2 regions of the Corynebacterium durum genome follow, and region 1 is predicted to be linked to the other one. Evidence: riboswitches for the same ligand, from Rfam matches in the RefSeq annotation. Region 1 holds a riboswitch; the other holds the start of a gene.
What was found. Region 1 has a riboswitch for thiamine pyrophosphate ahead of CDUR_RS04665 (ECF transporter S component). Riboswitches for the same ligand answer to the same signal wherever they lie in the genome.

Region 1 (9,410 bases):
GTGGGGGCAGCGGGACGTCGACAAGCTCAGTGTCGGCAACAGGGGGCAGTAATTCTGCGTTAAATTTTGATCCCAAAGCATTCACTGCGGAAAGTACCACAGTGACAATGGCAGACGGTGAAGAAGTGACTGTCAACTACAAACTGTGGAAGGGGATTGTGTATGTCGCCAACCCGGTTGATGCCGAATATCAAAGCATGAATATCAAACAACCTACGTCCGTGAATGGAAAGGAAGTGGACGCTTCAGGGGCGCCCATTGTTTTTGCCATGAACATTGGTGGCTACACATCATCGGCCGTCAACGCTGAACAGCCGGGCGGAATGCCGGGCGGTGGCATGCCTCCAGGTGGTGGCGCCCCGCCGGCCGGGGCCGGTGGAGTTGAATCCGGCAGCGGCGCGCAAATGAGTGCCGGAAAGCATATTGACCTCGGCGATTATGCCCTGGCTAGTGGCCTTGTGGTGGTCAATCCTGGCGCACGCGGTCGCGATAACGTCAATGCGGATGGCGTGTACTTTGGCAAGGCACCTGCCGCGATTGTGGATCTTAAAGCAGCCATGCGATACCTGAAGGCCAACTCTGGTGTCGTGCCTGGTAACACCGATCGGATTGTCTCAAGTGGTAGTTCCGCTGGTGGTGCGTTGTCCGTGCTGTTGGGGGCGTCCGGCGGCAGCGACCTGTATCAGAAGGATCTTGTGGCGCTCGGGGCGGCGGATGCCAGTGACGTCATTTACGCCGTTGCTGGTTATTGCCCCATCACTGACCTGGAGAATGCGGACGCAGCCTATGAGTGGTGCTTTGGTGATGCCACGAACGAAACAGTCTCGGTCAACGCCACCGTCTCCGAGGAGTTGCGTGCACGTTTCCCGCAGTACATGGAGCGTTTGGGCCTCAAGGATGATCAGGGCAGGAAACTTACTGCGGATAACCTGGCGGAGCATATGTTGTCGGTGCATCTGCGCCCCTCGGCGAAGCGTTACCTGGATGGTCTATCGGATGAGGACCGGGCAGCATATGTGGCACAAAATCCGTGGGTGGAGGGTGATTTCACCTGGGAACAGTTCATTGATCACACAGGTCGCGGGAAGGGTGCTCCAGCATTTGACGCGCTTGATTTAAGCAGCGGCGAGAACAGCCTGTTTGGTAATGAGAACACAAATGCCCGGCATTTCACCACCTATGCACAGGGTGGCGATCTGGAGGAAGGAGTGGAGGATGCGGTCACGCGCATGAACCCGATGGGCTTTATCCTGGACCGCAACCCCCAACGCGCTCAACATTGGTTCCTCCGGGTGGGTGCGAAAGATACGGATACCAGTTTCTCTATTGTCAGCAACCTTGCCTCGGCGTTAAGTAACGCTGGTGACGCAGTGGACACGTCCTACTACTGGGACGCAGGCCATGGTGCTAATGAAGATCCTGATGCATTTATCGCATGGGTTAAATCACTATAAGAGTTAGGACATGTGCGTTACTGACAGAGTCTCCACCGATTCATCGGTGCAGGTTTCCAACGTCAATGGTGCCGTGATTGATCCAGTGTCATTCGGGGGGTAGACCTGCACAAACACTGATTCCGCAACGGAATCACAGTTGTGGATGTGTGGGTTGCTGGACCTGAGGCCAAAGTGCGCGTTAGAACCGGTTTGGATCAGGCCGTCGGAACCGGAATTGTCGGATTGTCCCTCGCCTTCACGGGTGGCGGCTGCACCGATCTGGTTTTTCGCGCCGTCGAGAAGTGATAGCCCCGGGAAGCCTTTGAGGATGCAGGCTGGGCCTTTGTTGGTGAGGGTGATTTCTGTGAAGGTGGAGCCTGCGCCGTTGCCGCTGGGGGTGGCGACCATCTCTAGTTGCTCAGCTTCGCAGGGGCCTACGGGGGTGCTTTCGGGGGTGGATGGGGGTGCTTTATGGGTGGTGGTTGTCTTGGTGGTTGAGGTGGAAGTGAGCGGTGTTGCTGCGTTCATCTGCGAGGTGTTTTGTGTTCCGCAGGCACTGAGTCCTACTGCTAGGCAGAAGGCGGCTGCCGCGATTCCTATGGTTGTTGTGGTGAGGCGTGGAGTAGTCATACTTCCCAGTCTATGTATAGTAATGGCGACCCCGCGGGTGCCAGGCGCGTAATGGCTGTGGCTGAGAATAAACCGCACGAACCTGATCCGGGTAATACCGGCGCTAGGGAGGATAAATGAAAAAGATGATGACGTGGCGTGTCGTGGACATTGTTGTTGCGGCAGTGCTTGGCGTGGCCTGTGGCCTGCTGTTTTGGGTATGGAATTCAATTGGCTACGCCTGGTACACGGCGGCGCAGGCCATAACACCCGGTTTCGGGGGTATCGCAACGGGTATCTGGTTGATCGGTGGCGTCTTGGGTGCACTGGTGATCCGCAAGCCGGGTGCCGCGATTTTCGTCGAAGTGGTGGCGGCTTGTGTGTCGGCCGTTCTGGGTAACCAGTGGGGGATAGAGACGGTGTATTCCGGCCTGGCTCAAGGGTTGGGTGCGGAACTAATGTTTGCGATTTTTGTTTACCGCCGGTTTTCCCTCCCGGTGGCTGTGCTCGGGGGTATTGGCGCGGCCGTTGGCGGCTGGGCGCTTGAACTGGTGACTAGTGCGAACTACGCAATGTCTGTGACTTTCAACGTGATTTATCTGTCCACCATGTGCGTCAGTGGCGCGTTGCTTGCTGGTGCGTTGGGGTTTGTGTTGGTGCGCGGCTTGGCGGCGACGGGCGCGCTGGATCGTTTCGCCGTGGGTCGCGAGCGCCAGCGCCTGGTGTAGCGCCATGCCCGTTGCGGTACGTGTCCAGGATTTCGGCTGGCGGCACGCCGGACGTAAAAACCCCACCCTTGAGGGGTTGACCCTGAGTATCGACCAGGGCGAGCGGGTGCTCCTGCTCGGGGAATCTGGCTCGGGCAAATCAACACTGCTTGCGGCCATCGCCGGGATTCTCGGCGATGATGAAGGGGAACAGGCTGGGCAGGTGCTTATCGACGGCCACCCCTCCCGCAGCGTCCGCGGCATGGTGGGGTTGGTGCTGCAAGACCCCGATTCGCAGGTGATTTGTTCCCGCGTCGGCGACGACGTGGTGTTTGGCTGCGAGAACCTGGGGGTTCCGCGTGAGGAGATGTGGCACCGTGCGCGTCGCGCTCTGGACATGGTGGGATTGCCGCTGCCGTTTGATCACCCCACGGAACACCTCTCTGGCGGGCAGAAGCAACGATTGGCCCTCGCCGGCGTGATCGCCATGGGGGCGCGAGTGATCGTGCTTGATGAACCTACGGCGAACCTTGACCCGGCTGGTGTACGGGACGTCCGCGATGCCGTCGCCCAGGTCGCGGCGGAGACGGGCGCCACGCTGATTGTGGTGGAACATCGCGTGGACACGTGGTGTGACGTGGTGGATCGGCTTGTGGTTCTCGGCACCGCTGAGCGGGGCATCATTGCCGACGGTCCGCCTCACCACGTGTTGGAACACTATGGGCAACGTCTGGCCGACGTTGGTGTGTGGGTGCCCGGCATCGATGTTCCTATTGAACCGCTGCCTGGGGTTGGGGATGCACAATCTGCTCTCCAGGCAACACAATTGAGCGTTGGCTGGGACTCTCACACCCCTGTTGGCGAACCCCGCACATTGCACCTTCCCCTCGGCTGCTCCACGGTGATCACTGGACCCAACGGCGCGGGTAAAACCACCCTTGGTCTTACTCTCGCCGGGTTGCTGAACCCGATTGCGGGCACCGTTGAGGCCGACGCTACTGTTGCGCGCGGGCTTGGTACCAACCCTGGCGGGTGGACATCGGAAGAGCTGGCCAGCCGCATCGGGTGCATCTTCCAAAACCCCGAGCACCAGTTCCTAGCGCGCACTGTCCGGGAGGAACTGCTCATCGGTGCCACGTTGCGCGACGGCGCAGGTGGCAGGGGTAGGGGTTGGTTCCGCAAGCGCCGCACACCCACCACCGCAGACCTGGAACGCGTCGATGAATTGCTTCATATGCTGCGCCTTGACCATCTCGCCGAGGCGCACCCTTTCTCGCTGTCCGGTGGCCAGAAGCGCAGGTTGTCGGTAGCAACCGCACTGGTGTGCGCGCCCAGCGTCATCATCATGGACGAACCCACGTTCGGTCAGGATCGTCAAACCTTCATTGAACTCGTGCGTCTCCTTCGCGGGCTGCGTGAGGAGGGAATTACCCTCGCCGCCATCACTCACGACGAGCTCTTCATCGCCCTCATGGGCCAACACCACATTGAGGTGCGTTAAATGACCAGCTTCATGGACGCCATCAACCCCGTCACCAGGATTGGCGCGGTTCTTCTCCTGGCCACGCCGCTGCTGGTGAGCGTCGATGTGGTCTCCGCCGCCGTGGCACTTACAGCAACTATTCTGCTCGCGCCCCTCGCGGGGATGCCGTGGTTACAGCTCATCCGCCGCAGCTGGCCTATCCTCGCCGCCGCACCCATCTCGGGACTGTCGATGGCGCTCTACGGACGCCCAGAAGGAACGGAATACGCCAGTTTCCTCTTCGCACACATTACCGACAACTCCCTCCAGCTCGCGTTGGCGATTATGGTACGTGTTCTGGCCATCGGCCTGCCAGTGGTGGTGCTCACCGCGCGTGTGGACCCCACTGACTTTGGCGACGGCCTTGCCCAAGTCCTCCGATTTCCAGCACGTTTTGTCATTGGGGCTGTCGCAGGTGTCCGCCTCCTTGGACTCTTTCGCAGGGACTGGGCATCTCTCGGCAGAGCACGCCGCGCGCGGGGTGTTGCCGACACCTCCCGCATCCGCCACGCCGCCACCATGTCCTTCAGCCTGCTCGTTGTGGCACTGCGACGCGGTACGAAGCTCGCCACCGCCATGGAAGCCCGAGGATTTGGCGCGCCGGGTCTGCGCACATGGGGTCGCGCATCCACGGTTGGCTGGCGGGACGCGGTGGTGCTGATGATCGCAGCATTCATCTCCACCGCCGCCATCGCCGTTGCCGTCTACGCTGGAACATTCCGGTTTCTGGGGGCTTAATGGACCACCTGCACACCATTGCCCATGCCTGCGCCGATGCCCGCACAGTACTTATCGACGGCCGCTCCGGCTCTGGCAAAACCACGTTTGCTGCGGCACTTGCCAGGCTCACCGGCCATGAGGTTATCCATCTTGATGATTTCTATCCCGGTTGGTGGGGCTTGAACGATGCCATGAGTATGGTCGCCCACGATGTTCTTCATCCCACGCATCCCGGTTATCAGCGCTGGAACTGGGGGACCAACACACCTGGTGAGTGGGTATACCTGGATCCTGAGCGGCCGAGGATTGTAGAAGGGGTGGGTGCGGTCAGCGAGGCGTCGATACGCGCGGCGCAGAAACGCGGCAAGGTAGTGAGCATTCGGCTTCACCTGGATGCTCAGACGCGTAAACAACGTGCCTTGACGCGGGACCCAGCTTTCGCCGACTGGTGGGACGTGTGGGCGGCGCAGGAGGATGCACGTGGTGAGCAGCTGCCCGTGGACTATGAACTAGGGTGAAATACCATGACTGTCATACGGATAGCTGCGGTGGTTATTGAAAACCCACATGGGAAAATTCTGAGCGTTCGAAAATGTGGGACCACTGCATTGATGCTGCCCGGGGGTAAAATTGAGCCAGGGGAGGAGCCTATCCAGACAGCCGCGCGGGAGATTTTCGAGGAAATTGGGCTTGACCTGCCGCTGAGTGAACTCACGTATCTGGATACACTGACAGCGCCAGCAGCGAACGAACCAGGTGCCACCGTGTGTTGTGATGTGTTTATCTGGAGCGGGACTCTTGATCATTTGCCCAGTGTGCAGGCGGAAATTGATGAAGCATGCTGGTGTGATATCTCGTCAACAAGTCCAAAGTTAGCACCACTGAGTAGAGACGTCGTGTTTCCCCGATTGCGTGGGAAACGGGGTTAGTGTGGCGATTTCGATATAACGCACGTTTTAGCAGTTCACGGGACTGGTAGGGGGGAGCGGTGAACATATTTTTGTAACATGTATCAACCCTGTTTCTTTTTTTGATGTTCCTCACAGTTAAGATATCCAATAACGAAACCGGGTTGGCTCCTCGCTGCCCGCCTTGTCGTTCGCAGACACTGGAGGTCTTCATGACGCTTAAGAAAACAATCGCTGTACTCACAGCGGCAGCGCTCGCAGTCGGAATGGCTGCCTGCTCCTCTGGCTCGGGAGGCAGCGGCGGTGACGGGAACTATATCGTTGTCAACGGCAGCGAACCCCAGCATCCCCTTCTTCCGGGTGATACCAATGAAAACGGTGGTGGCCGCATCATCGAAATGATCAACTCCGGTCTGATGTACTACGATGCAGAGGGTAAAGCCAAGAACGACCTTGCCGAATCCGTCGAGCTTGAGGGCGAAAAAACCTACCGCATCACCCTCAAAGATGACATGTCCTTCTCCGACGGCACCCCCATCAAAGCTGATAACTTTGTCAAGGCATGGAACTATGTCGTGGAACATGATCAGCTTGGATCTTCCTACTTCGAATCCATTCAGGGATATGAATCCGGAAAGCCCATAGAAGGTTTGAAGGTTGTTGACGACAAAACATTTACCGTGGAGCTGAACCAGCCGGAAGCTGACTTCCCGAATCGCCTTGGTTACCAAGCCTTCTTCCCGCTTCCCGATTCCGCTTTCGATGACATGGACGCCTACGGCGAAAAGCCCGTGAGCAGCGGACCCTACAAGCTGCAAGAGTGGTCCCACAACGAAAGCGCCACCATCGTTCCCAATGACAGCTACAAGGGCGACCGCAAGGCCCAAAACGAGGGCGTGAAGTTCGTCTTCTATCCCCAGCTCGACCCCGCCTACGCCGACCTCCTCGCGGGCCAGCTCGACGTGCTGGATACGGTTCCGGACTCCGCCATGACGAGCTTCCAACAGGAACTGGGCGACCGTGCCGTCAACAAGTCCGTCGCCTATTTCCAAAGCTTCACCATTCCACAGAAGCTGGAGCACTTCAGCGGTGAGGAAGGAAAACTCCGCCGCCAGGCGATCTCGCTGGCCATCAACCGCGAGGAAGTGACCGAGAAGATCTTTAACAAAACTCGTGTTCCAGCAAAAGACTTCACCGCTCCTGTCGCGGAAGGCTACTCCGCCGACATCGCAGGCAACGATGTTCTTGCCTACAACCCCGAGAAGGCCAAAGAATTGTGGGCCAAGGCCGACGAAATGTCCCCCTTCACCGGTGAATTCAGCATCGCCTACAACGCCGACGGTGGACACCAGGGCTGGGTTGATGCTGTGACAAACTCCATCAAAAACACCCTGGGCATTGAGGCCGTGGGTTACCCCTACCCGGACTTCAAGTCCTTGCGTGACGACATCACCAACCGCACCATCAGCGGTGCCTTCCGGTCCGGATGGCAGGGTGACTACCCCGGTTTGGGTAACTTCCTCGCCCCGCTCTACGGCACAGGCGGCAGCAGCAACGATGGTGACTACTCCAACCCCGATTTCGATGCCAAGCTGAAGGAAGCCGCAAGCGCAAAAACTTCTGAGGAATCCAATGCCCTCTACAACCAGTCCCAGGAGACGCTGTTTAAGGATCTTCCGGCTGTTCCACTGTGGTACTCCAACGTAACTGGTGGATACTCCGAGAACGTGAGCAACGTGGAGTTCGGCTGGAATACCACCCCGCTCTACTACAAGATCACAAGGAAGTAACAGGATGTAACCCGTCCTTCGGCATGCCCCGAGGCCGCATGTGAGCGGACTCGGGGCGTTGCCACTTCACCAAAACTCGTGAAGGAAACCAACCATGTTGCGTTATGTTGGGCGCCGTTTGCTCCAGATGATTCCGGTCTTTTTCGGAGCGACCCTACTGATTTACGCCCTCGTCTTTCTTATGCCTGGTGATCCAGTCCAGGCACTCGGCGGTGACCGTGGCCTTTCAGCAGCAGCGGAAGCTCGCGTCCGAGCTGAATACAATCTGGATAAGCCATTTATCGTTCAGTACTTGCTGTACCTCAAAGGTGTGTTCTCCCTTGACTTTGGTACAACCTTCTCTGGACGGCCCGTCACTGAAGTGATGGCGCACGCGTTCCCTGTGACCATCAAACTCGCTGTGATGGCACTGGTTTTTGAGACCATCTTCGGTGTGGCCTTCGGCGTCATTGCTGGTATCCGCCGCGGCGGTATCTTTGACTCCACTGTTCTGGTCATGTCGCTGTTTGTCATTGCCGTTCCCTCGTTCGTGATCGGCTTTGTGCTGCAGTTTGTGGTGGGTGTGAAGTGGAAACTTCTGCCCGTAACAGTGGGTGCGAATGATAGCTTCCAAGCCTTACTCATGCCCGCGATTGTGCTGGGTGCGTTGTCGTTTGCCTATATTCTTCGGTTGACAAGACAATCCGTCAGTGAAAATCTCACCGCCGATTATGTTCGCACCGCGCGGGCGAAAGGCTTGAGCAACGGCGCTGTGATGGGGCGGCATGTGTTGCGTAATTCCCTGATCCCCGTGGTCACCTACATTGGCGCAGACCTTGGCGCACTCATGGCTGGTGCCATTGTCACGGAAGGCATCTTCGGTATCAACGGTGTTGGTGGAACCATGTACCAAGCGATCCTGAAAGGTGAGCCCACCACTGTTGTGTCTTTCACCATGGTGCTCATCATTGTCTATATTTTCGCCAATCTCCTCGTGGATTTGCTCTACGCCCTTCTCGACCCAAGGATTCGCTATGTCTAACTCAGTTACACCGCGCCGTGGTCAAGAGCGCTTCATTGCGGACACCGACGAAACCGGGCTAGGCGCTGTTGATGCCGTGGCTGACGAGTCGGCCCCCACCTCAGTGTGGAGTGAGGCATGGCGTTACCTGCGTCGCCGCCCCCTGTTCTGGATCGCCGCCACCCTGATCCTCATTGCGCTGCTCCTCGCACTTGTACCTCAGTGGTTTACCTCAGTGAAACCTGATGCGTGCGTGCTACAAGAGTCGCTGAGAGGCCCTCGCCCCGGCCACCCCTTTGGATTTAACCGTCAAGGCTGTGACATTTACTCGCGCACCGTCTATGGTGCTCGCGCCTCCGTGGCCGTTGGCGTGCTCACCACCTTGTTGGTGGTGATTATTGGTACGCTGATCGGTTCCCTCGCAGGCTACATTGGCGGTTTCCTTGATTCGGTGCTGTCCCGCATTACTGACATTTTCTTTGCCATTCCGCTTGTGCTGGCCGCCATCGTCGTGATGCAGATGTTCAAAGAACAACGCACCATCGTGACTGTGGTGCTTGTGCTGGGCATCTTCGGCTGGACCTCCATTGCCCGCATCACCCGCGGTGCCGTGATGAGCGTGAAAAACGATGAGTATGTGATTGCGGCGAAGGCTCTCGGGGCGTCGAAAAGCAGGATTTTGCTGCAACACATCCTGCCGAACGCTGCCGCGCCGATC
Region 2 (9,410 bases), 460 kb from region 1:
GCTAGCACAAGTTCGCGATCGAACCAGGACGTTAGTATCGGACCACCATAAACTTCTACTGCAACCTGCTGCCAGCCTACAGTGGTGAAATCCGTGCCTGGCTTGACCTTAAAACCAGGTGAATCCGTGTGAGAACCCACGATGCGGAAGCCAGACTCCGGACTAGCATTTTCTGGAACCCACCACGCCATGATCGCCCCGCCACGTACGACATAGTGGCCACCAGGGCTGGCGTCCCACGGTTCTGCCTCATCCTGCTGGGCAAAACCAGCCTGATCAAGGCGACGGGCAACCTGGTGGGCAGCATGAAAAGAACTTGGAGACGAGGCTATAAAATCCAGGAAACTACGCATGCGTTTCAGCTTACGTTGTCCATACCGTCCACTGCGGTGAGCAAAAACCGACAATCATGTCCATGACATCACACAAAGCATCAGCATCAGCTGTTGCCTTAGCCGAATAACGATTGCTGCGAAGTTGCTTGAGCAAATCCAATGCCTCGGCATACACTTCTTGCTTGGACTTTCCGCTGTCACGGAGACCAGCCAAATGAATATATGTGGCGGTCTGATCCTGCTTGCGGGCACAGGCAAGAAGTCCCTCCTGCAGTGACGACATCATCAGTTGCGATCCTCCTTAACGAGGTTGAATAGAGCTAGTCATGCCAACCAAACCGTGTTTCTACGTCGTGCTGGCTGTAGTTATACGTGCGCTTATAACGTGACAGGCACACGCTGGACAGGGACGATGATTTCATCAACGGCGACAAATCATCATTGGCGATTTCCCTGCAGGAAAACGCCCACAAATTTTTCAATTTGCTGACAAACTCGCAGCTTGGTATCACCCCATCGAGATACAGTGATCCCAAATTTGGGCATTCCCCCAACACGTTGTAGTTCAGGCGTCGGGGCACGCCTTCCAAATCCACTGAACGAAGATAAGTACACTGCTGAAGCTCGCTTACATCGATAAGATTGCGAGCGGAATGCGCAGTGAAGTCCCTCAACCGTGATGCACACCGAACCCCATGTACATCGCTGCCTTTGTAGTAGGTCAGCTGGATAGTTGTCACATTGGGAAGCCCAGACAAAAAATCAAGCCTAGGTGCTCCCGCCACCTTCAACGAGGTAATTGTGGTACTGCTGAACATCACTCCAGGTTGGAAAAGACACTCAAGTCTTGTTAAACAGGGAAAACGGCTCAAATCTACTTCCTTAACCTGCCCACATATGTGCAGGCTACACAGCCGCGGAAGATGATAGAGCGGTGTGAGGTCTACGGAATCGGCCAAGCCGCAATCGAGTTGAAAACTCCTTACATACGGCATCTCTAGCAAAAAAGACAGATCGACATGATGCCGTGCTCGGGTGAAGTCATAGATACCGATGTGAGTGCAGCGATGCTCACGGGCGTAAGCAACACCTTTGGAAAGATGCTGAGGATCCAGCATGATATGGCCATTATTGACCCACACGCCATTGTCATCAAACGGATCGAACCTGATCACTATGAATCTTTGCTCCGATCTGTGTGCTGATGTCCGATCACTACGCAGCTCCTACTATCCGACTACTGATGCGCTGCTGTAAGGCGGCCTCAACACCATGGGTGCAGAAGATACGAAGCCTGTTGAGATCGTCGGGAAAATAAGGCTTCCGGTCAGGTGCTGTACCCATATGTGTGTGCCTATGACGCTGGAGCGCATGATCATCCGCCTTCAGCACTTCGTGAACTAGTGGGTCAGAAGCAAGTAGACCGTGCTTTTCTACAACAGCCACAGCAATTGCCGCCATAAGGCGATTGCACGGACAATGCGCTACGTGCCTCAAGACGCGAGGATCCATCTCAATGATGTCATTAGCGAGTGGTAAAGCATGCTGATCCACAAACTCCCAGATTTCAGAAAAAACACTATAAAATTGTTCAATCGAACTGGGTATCGGTATCAGGTTGCCTGATGCGACGGTGTTGATTGTTATGTCTGGGTCCCAGTGACGTGCGTCAGAAAAATGCGCAACGTACAGCTCTCCATATTGCGGCGCAACTGTGTGGCCGCATATCTGATTAAGTGCCTCCGCTAGCTGGTCACTCTTGACGGCAATCCGAATGTCCGCGCTCGCTTGATTGCGGTAGTTACTGTGAGAAAACGTCATGCGCACTTCAGATGGAAGTGGATGTCCATAGTGTTTTTTGTACTGCTCCCGCACATAACGCTCAGCCCCAACACAAAACTGTTGATTGTGGATATTTATCGGTCCGCCGTAAGTGGCGATCGCGCGTGGGTGAAGGGCGCAATACTCTCCAAAATCGCTGAAAAACCTAGCTTGGGCATGGTCCACATCCCCGTATACCCAGTGCAGCATGTTAGCCCAGCCCATTGCGTCATCCGTGAAGTTGTATTTGGCACGTACCCAGTCGGTGAACCGTCGGCCAACGAGCTCATCACCGAAACCATCATCACGTCCTGCTCCCCACATGCGACCAGTACGAAATGCCGTAAGGAACAACTTGATCTGGTGAACGTCATGACGTGTGACAAACAATCCCGGTTGTTCTTCCATTGCTGCAATGAGCTCCAGGATGTTCCGATATTGTTCTTGTGTTGCTTTAACCACAGCTCCCCCAGATACGTGTGATCATGGCAATGGTGTCAGTGTCAGTAGTGATGCTTAGCCCGAGGTATGTCTCGTTTTCTACAACAACCACTGAATCCTCCCCCAATTGATATTCGGCGAAAAAATAGTCCTGTGAACCGCCGACACCGCTCCACTGACGTATGCACTGTGCGCCCATATCCTGCAATAATGCTGTTAGGCGCACATATGCCTGTGCATCAAACTCAGGCGCAAGTATCAACGTTTCTGCCACTCTATCAGCAGTACCTGACATCTGCTACCCCCGGCAACTACCCCATCGCGCACGTGTGCTATTGTCGAGTATCGGACACGGGGTGCACCGAATGCGGTGCTGAGAATATACCCATTGAACCTGCTCTAGCTCGAACTAGCGAAGGGATAGTCATGAATCAGCTTTGCTGTGCTGTGTCTGCAGTGCGTGAAATAAATCCTTTGGTGCAATGTTTAACAAATAGTGTGGTCATGGAAATCACGGCCAACGTTCTTCTTGCTGTTGGTGCCTCACCAGCAATGTGCGATACCCCCTCAGAATCAGCTGATTTTGCAGCGATAGCATCAGCTGTGCTGATTAATGCAGGGACTCCTACTCGGGACCAGTATGAGGGCATGCGCCAGGCAATTCAAGGAGCGACCGTCGCGGGAACCCCATGGGTGCTTGACCCCGTTGCGGTGGGTGCACTGCAGGAACGCACCGATTTTGCCCGTGAAATTCTGCAGTTCGCTCCGCACGCTATCCGGGGTAACGCATCTGAAATTGTAGCGTTAGCTGGGCTTGGCTCCGGCGGTCGCGGTGTGGATGCTACTGATGATGTCGCCGCCGCACTTCCTGCTGCCAAGCAGCTTGCTGCGCAGACGAAAGGCGTGGTGGCCATTTCTGGCGAATCCGACTTTATCGTAAGCGCACATCAGGTGACCAAGGTTGATTCTGGGCATCCACTGATGCCTATAGTCATTGGGACTGGTTGCGCGCTGGGGGCGTTAACTGCGGCGTATCTCGGTGCCGCCCATATTCGGGGTATCGCTGCCCACGATGCTGTTGTTGCAGCACATGCCCACACTGGCGCTGCGGGAATGGTTGCGGGTGAAAGTGCACGCGGTCCAGGGTCTTTTGCTCCAGCATGGGTTGATGCGTTGTACAACCTCACGCCTGAACACATCGCCGAGCTTGTGACGGTTCAGGAGGTATCTAGCTCATGACTGACTGGACGCTCTACCTTGTCACTGACCCAGATTTAGCAGGTGGCCCAGATAATGTTCCACATATTGTTTCCCAGGCAATCTCAGGTGGGGTGAGTGTGGTGCAGTTACGCGACAAACGCGCCACACGAGGAGAGATACGGCAGCACGCACAGGCGTTGTGCGAAGTTACTGGCAACATTCCCCTCTTTATTAATGATTACGTTGATATTGCCGCAGAACTAGGGTTACACGCCCATATCGGTCAGAGCGACACGCGTTATGTTGAGGCGCGCAAGCTTCTTCCTGATCACCTGATGCTGGGGCTAAGTATTGAAACGCATGAGCAACTCATCACCGTGATTGCTGATGCGCAAGAGGCTGGTGTACGTCTTCCTGATGTGATCGGGATAGGGCCAGTGCGGGCAACCTCAACAAAACCGGATCACGCAGCACCATTGGGAGTTGAGGGCGTAGCGGCGATTGCCCGTACAGCCGTCTGCTACGGAATTGCAACGGTGGCGATCGGGGGCGTCGATAAGCAATGTGCGTCAAAACTTCAGGCAGTGGACGGTGCGTGCGTGGTGTCAGCGATTATGGCTGCGCAGGATCCTCATGCTGCGGCGCGTGAGCTTCGAGGGGCGTTTGTGCAGGTTCCTCGGGTGCTGTCGATCGCGGGAACGGATCCGACTGGGGGTGCGGGTGCGCAGGCTGATGTGAAATCAATTACTGCTGCTGGCGGTTATGGCATGAATGTTGTCACGGCGCTTGTGGCGCAAAATACGCATGGGGTTCGGTCCGTCCATACGCCGCCGTTGGAGTTTTTGGATGAGCAACTTGATGCGGTGTTTTCTGACGTTGCGGTGGATGCCATCAAGATCGGCATGCTTGCCACCGTTGATACGATAGCGACAGTGCAAGCGTGGCTTGACATGTACCCCTCGCCTGTTGTTGTGCTGGATCCAGTAATGATTGCTACCAGCGGCGACAGGCTTATTGACGCCGATGCGGAACAAGCGCTCCGTCAGCTTGCGCGCCGCGTCGATGTAATAACGCCGAACATTCCTGAACTTGCCGTGTTGGTCGGCGAGCAGCCGGCTTCTACTTTTGCGGAAGCAGTGGAGCAGGCACGTCATTTTAATAGAGGCACTGCGACCACAGTCATTGTCAAGGGTGGGCACCTGACCGGCACGGAGGTGGAAAACGCGGTGGTAGAACCCGATGGAAACGTAACAGTTGTGCGCGCGCCTCGGGTGGAAACAATGAATACGCATGGGACTGGGTGCTCGTTGTCCTCTGCGCTCGCAACGCGCATTGCTGCGGGTGACACAGTGGCAGAGGCGCTGCAGTGGTCAATCAAGTGGTTGCACGAAGCAATCGCTCATGGTGTTGAACTGCGGGTTGGTCAGCCAGGCGGCCACGGACCAGTTGATCACGGGTACCGTGCTCGGCAAGTCTAGTGATCAGTCATCGAGGCTTCATAGTGTTTGTCTGAGGGTTGCCTCCCGCAGAGGGTGAAAAGTTAGGCTACCCTTGATTTCTGCATGCAGAAAGATGCTATGTAAGGTTGCGGCGCGCGGGCGTCGACAAGCTTGAACAGACTCAATATAACCTGCGGAAGTGGGACTGATGTGACTCTACCAACCGCCGTGAATGCCGATGTGTCGCGCACCTACAAAATATGGATTGTGCTGGGTATATGCCTCTTGCTTGTGGGGGCGTCATTCGTGATAAGCCTGACGGTAGGATCCCGATCAACTGGTTTTATGGACTCGTTGCGGGTGATGCCGGAATCGCTACGGTACGCCTTTGACTCCAACTACGCCGGGAACATGGCGTTTAATGACCTCGTTGTGCTGATCGGTGGGCTGCGAGTACCACGCACTGTTCTAGCTTTACTCACCGGTGTCGCACTTGGTGGAGCTGGGGCGTTGATCCAAGGGCACACCCGAAATCCACTGGCAGACCCCCATATTTTAGGCATAAACGCCGGTGCAGCCCTGGCTGTCGTGATCGCCGTGTATGCGGGTGTTGGCACCGAACCTGGCAACTTGGTGCTTCCCGCTATCATCGGTTGCGCCATCACCGCTGGATTGGTTTTTCTTATCTCATCGTTTGGGCCGGTGGCCATGAACCCTCTGGCGCTCATTCTGGCGGGTGTGGCGCTAGCTGCTCTGTTTATGGGGCTGGTCAACGCACTTGTTCTGAACAATAGTCTGTCCCTTGATGCTCTTCGTGCGTGGTCAACGGGATCGGTCGGTGACCGTGATATGGGTGTCGTACGTGCCGTATTCTGGCCTTTCCTTATTGGTGTAGTTTTATGCCTTTTCCAAGGGCGAGGACTCAACCTTCTCAGCCTGGGGGAATCCGTCGCTGCGACACTCGGATTGCCAGTGACGCGAACGCGCATTCTCGGGCTTACGACAGTTGCGCTCCTCGGGGGTGCTGCGGTTGCAGGTGCTGGTCCCGTTGGCTTTATCGGCCTAGCTGCCCCGCATATTGTGCGAGCCATAGCAGGCCATGACTATCGAATCATCATTCCGTTGTCCATGGTTGTGGGCGGAATGCTCGGGTTGTGGGCCGATATTCTTGGACGCGTGGTAGCCCACCCTGGCGAAATCGCCATGGGTATTGTCGTAGCGCTCTTCGGGGTTCCACTGTTTATAGTCCTAGTCAAACGAGGCTTGGCGACGGAAGTATGATCGCAGCGCACACAAAGACAACGAGATGGCCGCGCGTGATAACTATAGGCCGATTATCGATTTTCTTTAATATGCGACTCATTTTCCTCAGTGTTCTTGTTAGTACGCTTGCGGCTGGCACATTTGCGTTGAATATTGCCCACGGTGATTATCCTTTAGATATTACTGATGTGGTACGAATTCTCGCCGGAAACGGGACACGAATTGAACATAAAGTAGTGTTTGAACTTCGCATGGGTCGGGCTGTCACAGCACTGGCGGTGGGCGCTGCATTGGGGTGTGCAGGTGCACTAACTCAAAGTGTTGCGCGAAACCCGTTGGTAAGTCCAGATGTGCTAGGACTCACCGAAGGTGCATCACTTGCCGTTGTGATGGCCATTGGCTTCGCAGGACTAGATGCAACGAGAATCAGCAAAGGTGCCGATACCCTGCTGAGCACAGTGGGAATTCCACTGGTAGCCATTGTAGGTGCGCTCATTACTGCTGCATTTATTTGGTTTATCGCAGGTTCCTCCCGTGCGCACACAATGCAGCTTGTATTGATTGGCGTTGGTGCAGCCATGTTCCTCAATGCCGCGATTGTGTGGATCATGGCGGAAACAGACCTAGAACGTTCCACCCAGGCGAAAGTCTGGCTAACCGGCAGCCTGAATGGCCGCGACTGGGGAAACGCCTGGCCGGTTGTGGGATGTGTACTTGTGGTCTGCGCGAGTGCCGGTTGGTTGGCATTTAGGCTCTCTGCTCTAGCTTTAGGTGAGCAAACAGCCCACGTTTTAGGCGTGAACGTGAGACTAGCTACGATGATACAACTATTGTGCGCTGTTGTTTTAAGTGCTGTTGCCGTTTCCGCTGCTGGACCTATTGCCTTTATTGCGTTTGTCACTCCACACATTGCGCGCTTTGCGGCACAAACTGCCACTCCCCCGCTTATATTATCAGCTCTGCTGGGTGGGTTATTTGTCTCTGCAGCGGATTATCTTGCTCGCGTGGTATTGCCGTGGGAATTACCGGTGGGTGTTGTTACTGCTGTATGCGGTGCACCAGTTCTGCTGTATTTTATTATTCGAACGTATAGAAAGACGCTGTGATATGGGCAGAATTGTTGCGAAAGATCTGACAATTTCTTATGGGACGCGTTCTATAATCCAGGGTTTAGACATTGCGATACCAGACAATAAAATCACCACGATCATCGGCCCGAACGGGTGCGGAAAATCCACGCTGCTCAAAGCACTGTGTACACTTCTTCCCTACTCCGGTGTGGTCGAATTGTCTGGAAAAGACATCACCACGTATCGACGCCGCGACCGCGCCCGCCAACTTACGCTCCTACCCCAGCACCCCACCGCGCCGGATGGTTTGACAGTGAAGCAACTCATTTCACGTGGGCGACATCCCCACCAATCCTGGTTGCAGCAGTGGTCCGCGGACGATGATGAGCACGTGCAGCAGGCACTGAAGATAACCAACCTCGTGGGGCTAGAGGAGCGTCGTCTCGCGGAACTATCCGGTGGCCAGCGGCAACGGGTATGGATTGCTATGGTCTTGGCGCAAGATACACCCACGTTGCTGCTTGACGAACCCACAACCTACCTCGACCTAACACACAGTCTGGACGTATTGAAACTGGTTCGTCGGTTGGGTGAGCAGGACGGAAAGACTGTGGTCATGGTGCTGCATGACCTCAACCTGGCGGCGCGTTTTTCTGACCATGTGGTGGTTATGGGTGCTGTGGATGGTCACGGGGTTATATGTGCAGAGGGAGCACCCGCCGCAGTGATAACTCCAAAGTTGTTGGGTGATGTGTTTGATTTAGATGCTGAGGTCATCACGGATCCGGTGTCGGGAGGGCCGTTGGTTGTGCCACGGTAAAACCTTGACATATCAACTTTGGTTAGGCAACACTTATTTTCTGTACTACTTTCACACGTAAGGAGATGACTGTGCAACGTAGAAAAACCGCTGTTAAAAAAATAGCCGCAATTGTTGCAGGTGCAATGCTTATTTTTAGTGCGGCATGTTCTCAGCAATCCAAGGATTCAGAAGGGACATCGTCCTCGGAAAGCTCGACCAGTGCTGCACAATCTGCTGAGTTTCCCCGCACTATAGAAACCCTCAACGGCGCAAAGCAACCCACCACCATCACCATCGAACAGCAACCCAAGCGCATCGTCTCTGCATCAGTGTCCCTCACTGGATCGCTGCTCTCCATTGACGCTCCCATTGTGGCCAGCGGTGGCGGGAATGGCGAATCCCCCATGTTCACCAAGGATGAGGGATTTGGAATCCAATGGGCAGACAAAGCCAAAGAAAAAGGCGTTGAGTCCATGTGGCAACTTCAGCCCAATGTTGAAGCCATCCTCGCACAAAACCCTGACCTGGTGATCATGTCGTCCGTTGGCGGTGACCAAGCACTTGATCTTTACGACCAACTCGCCTCTGACGTGCCGGTGATGGTGATTGACTACAGCGACAAAAGCTGGGAAGACGTCACCACCATGATGGGCAAAGCCACCGGTTTGGAGAAAAATGCCGACGAGGTGATCAAAAAATACGAAGACCGCGTGACCGAGGTGAAAAACAGCATCAACCTTCCTCCTCAGCCCGTCAACATTGTCTCCATGACGCCTGAGTCGATGAACTTCTTCACCCCGGAATCCGCCCAAGGACGAATCTTCACCTCCGTTGGCTTTGAGGTGGCCACTCCACCGCAGGAGCTCATTGGCGAAACATCCATTGGCCGTCAGCGTTCTGATGCCGTCGGGGTTGTCCCAGAAAACTTCGGTCCAGCCCTCACCGGCGAAACCGTGTTCGCGCAGACACTCAAAGCTGAAGGCAAAACCTCGGACAAAATCCGGCAGAATCCGCAGCTAGCACAAGCCCCGGCCGTGAC

Region 2: another riboswitch for thiamine pyrophosphate. It lies ahead of thiM (hydroxyethylthiazole kinase); the one in region 1 lies ahead of CDUR_RS04665 (ECF transporter S component).

The regions. Positions count from the first base shown of each region.
Region 1 covers NZ_CP047200.1:975,093-984,502, forward strand. Annotated here, with positions in the region: gene CDUR_RS04655 (subtype B tannase) at 30-1,454, shown strand; gene CDUR_RS04660 (DUF4232 domain-containing protein) at 1,458-2,066, opposite strand; TPP riboswitch at 2,090-2,193, shown strand; gene CDUR_RS04665 (ECF transporter S component) at 2,183-2,773, shown strand; gene CDUR_RS04670 (ABC transporter ATP-binding protein) at 2,778-4,253, shown strand; gene CDUR_RS04675 (energy-coupling factor transporter transmembrane component T family protein) at 4,254-5,012, shown strand; gene CDUR_RS04680 (nucleoside/nucleotide kinase family protein) at 5,012-5,512, shown strand; gene CDUR_RS04685 (NUDIX hydrolase) at 5,519-5,923, shown strand; gene CDUR_RS04690 (peptide ABC transporter substrate-binding protein) at 6,115-7,692, shown strand; gene CDUR_RS04695 (ABC transporter permease) at 7,787-8,713, shown strand; gene CDUR_RS04700 (ABC transporter permease) at 8,706-9,410, shown strand, end outside.
Region 2 covers NZ_CP047200.1:1,438,447-1,447,856, forward strand. Annotated here, with positions in the region: gene CDUR_RS06740 (M18 family aminopeptidase) at 1-353, opposite strand, end outside; gene CDUR_RS06745 (hypothetical protein) at 364-621, opposite strand; gene CDUR_RS06750 (leucine-rich repeat domain-containing protein) at 656-1,510, opposite strand; gene CDUR_RS06755 (hypothetical protein) at 1,551-2,618, opposite strand; gene CDUR_RS06760 (hypothetical protein) at 2,611-2,871, opposite strand; TPP riboswitch at 2,940-3,036, shown strand; gene thiM (hydroxyethylthiazole kinase) at 3,024-3,836, shown strand; partial or broken gene thiD (bifunctional hydroxymethylpyrimidine kinase/phosphomethylpyrimidine kinase) at 3,833-5,251, shown strand; gene CDUR_RS06775 (FecCD family ABC transporter permease) at 5,447-6,517, shown strand; gene CDUR_RS06780 (FecCD family ABC transporter permease) at 6,514-7,605, shown strand; gene CDUR_RS06785 (ABC transporter ATP-binding protein) at 7,607-8,389, shown strand; gene fepB (Fe2+-enterobactin ABC transporter substrate-binding protein) at 8,461-9,410, shown strand, end outside.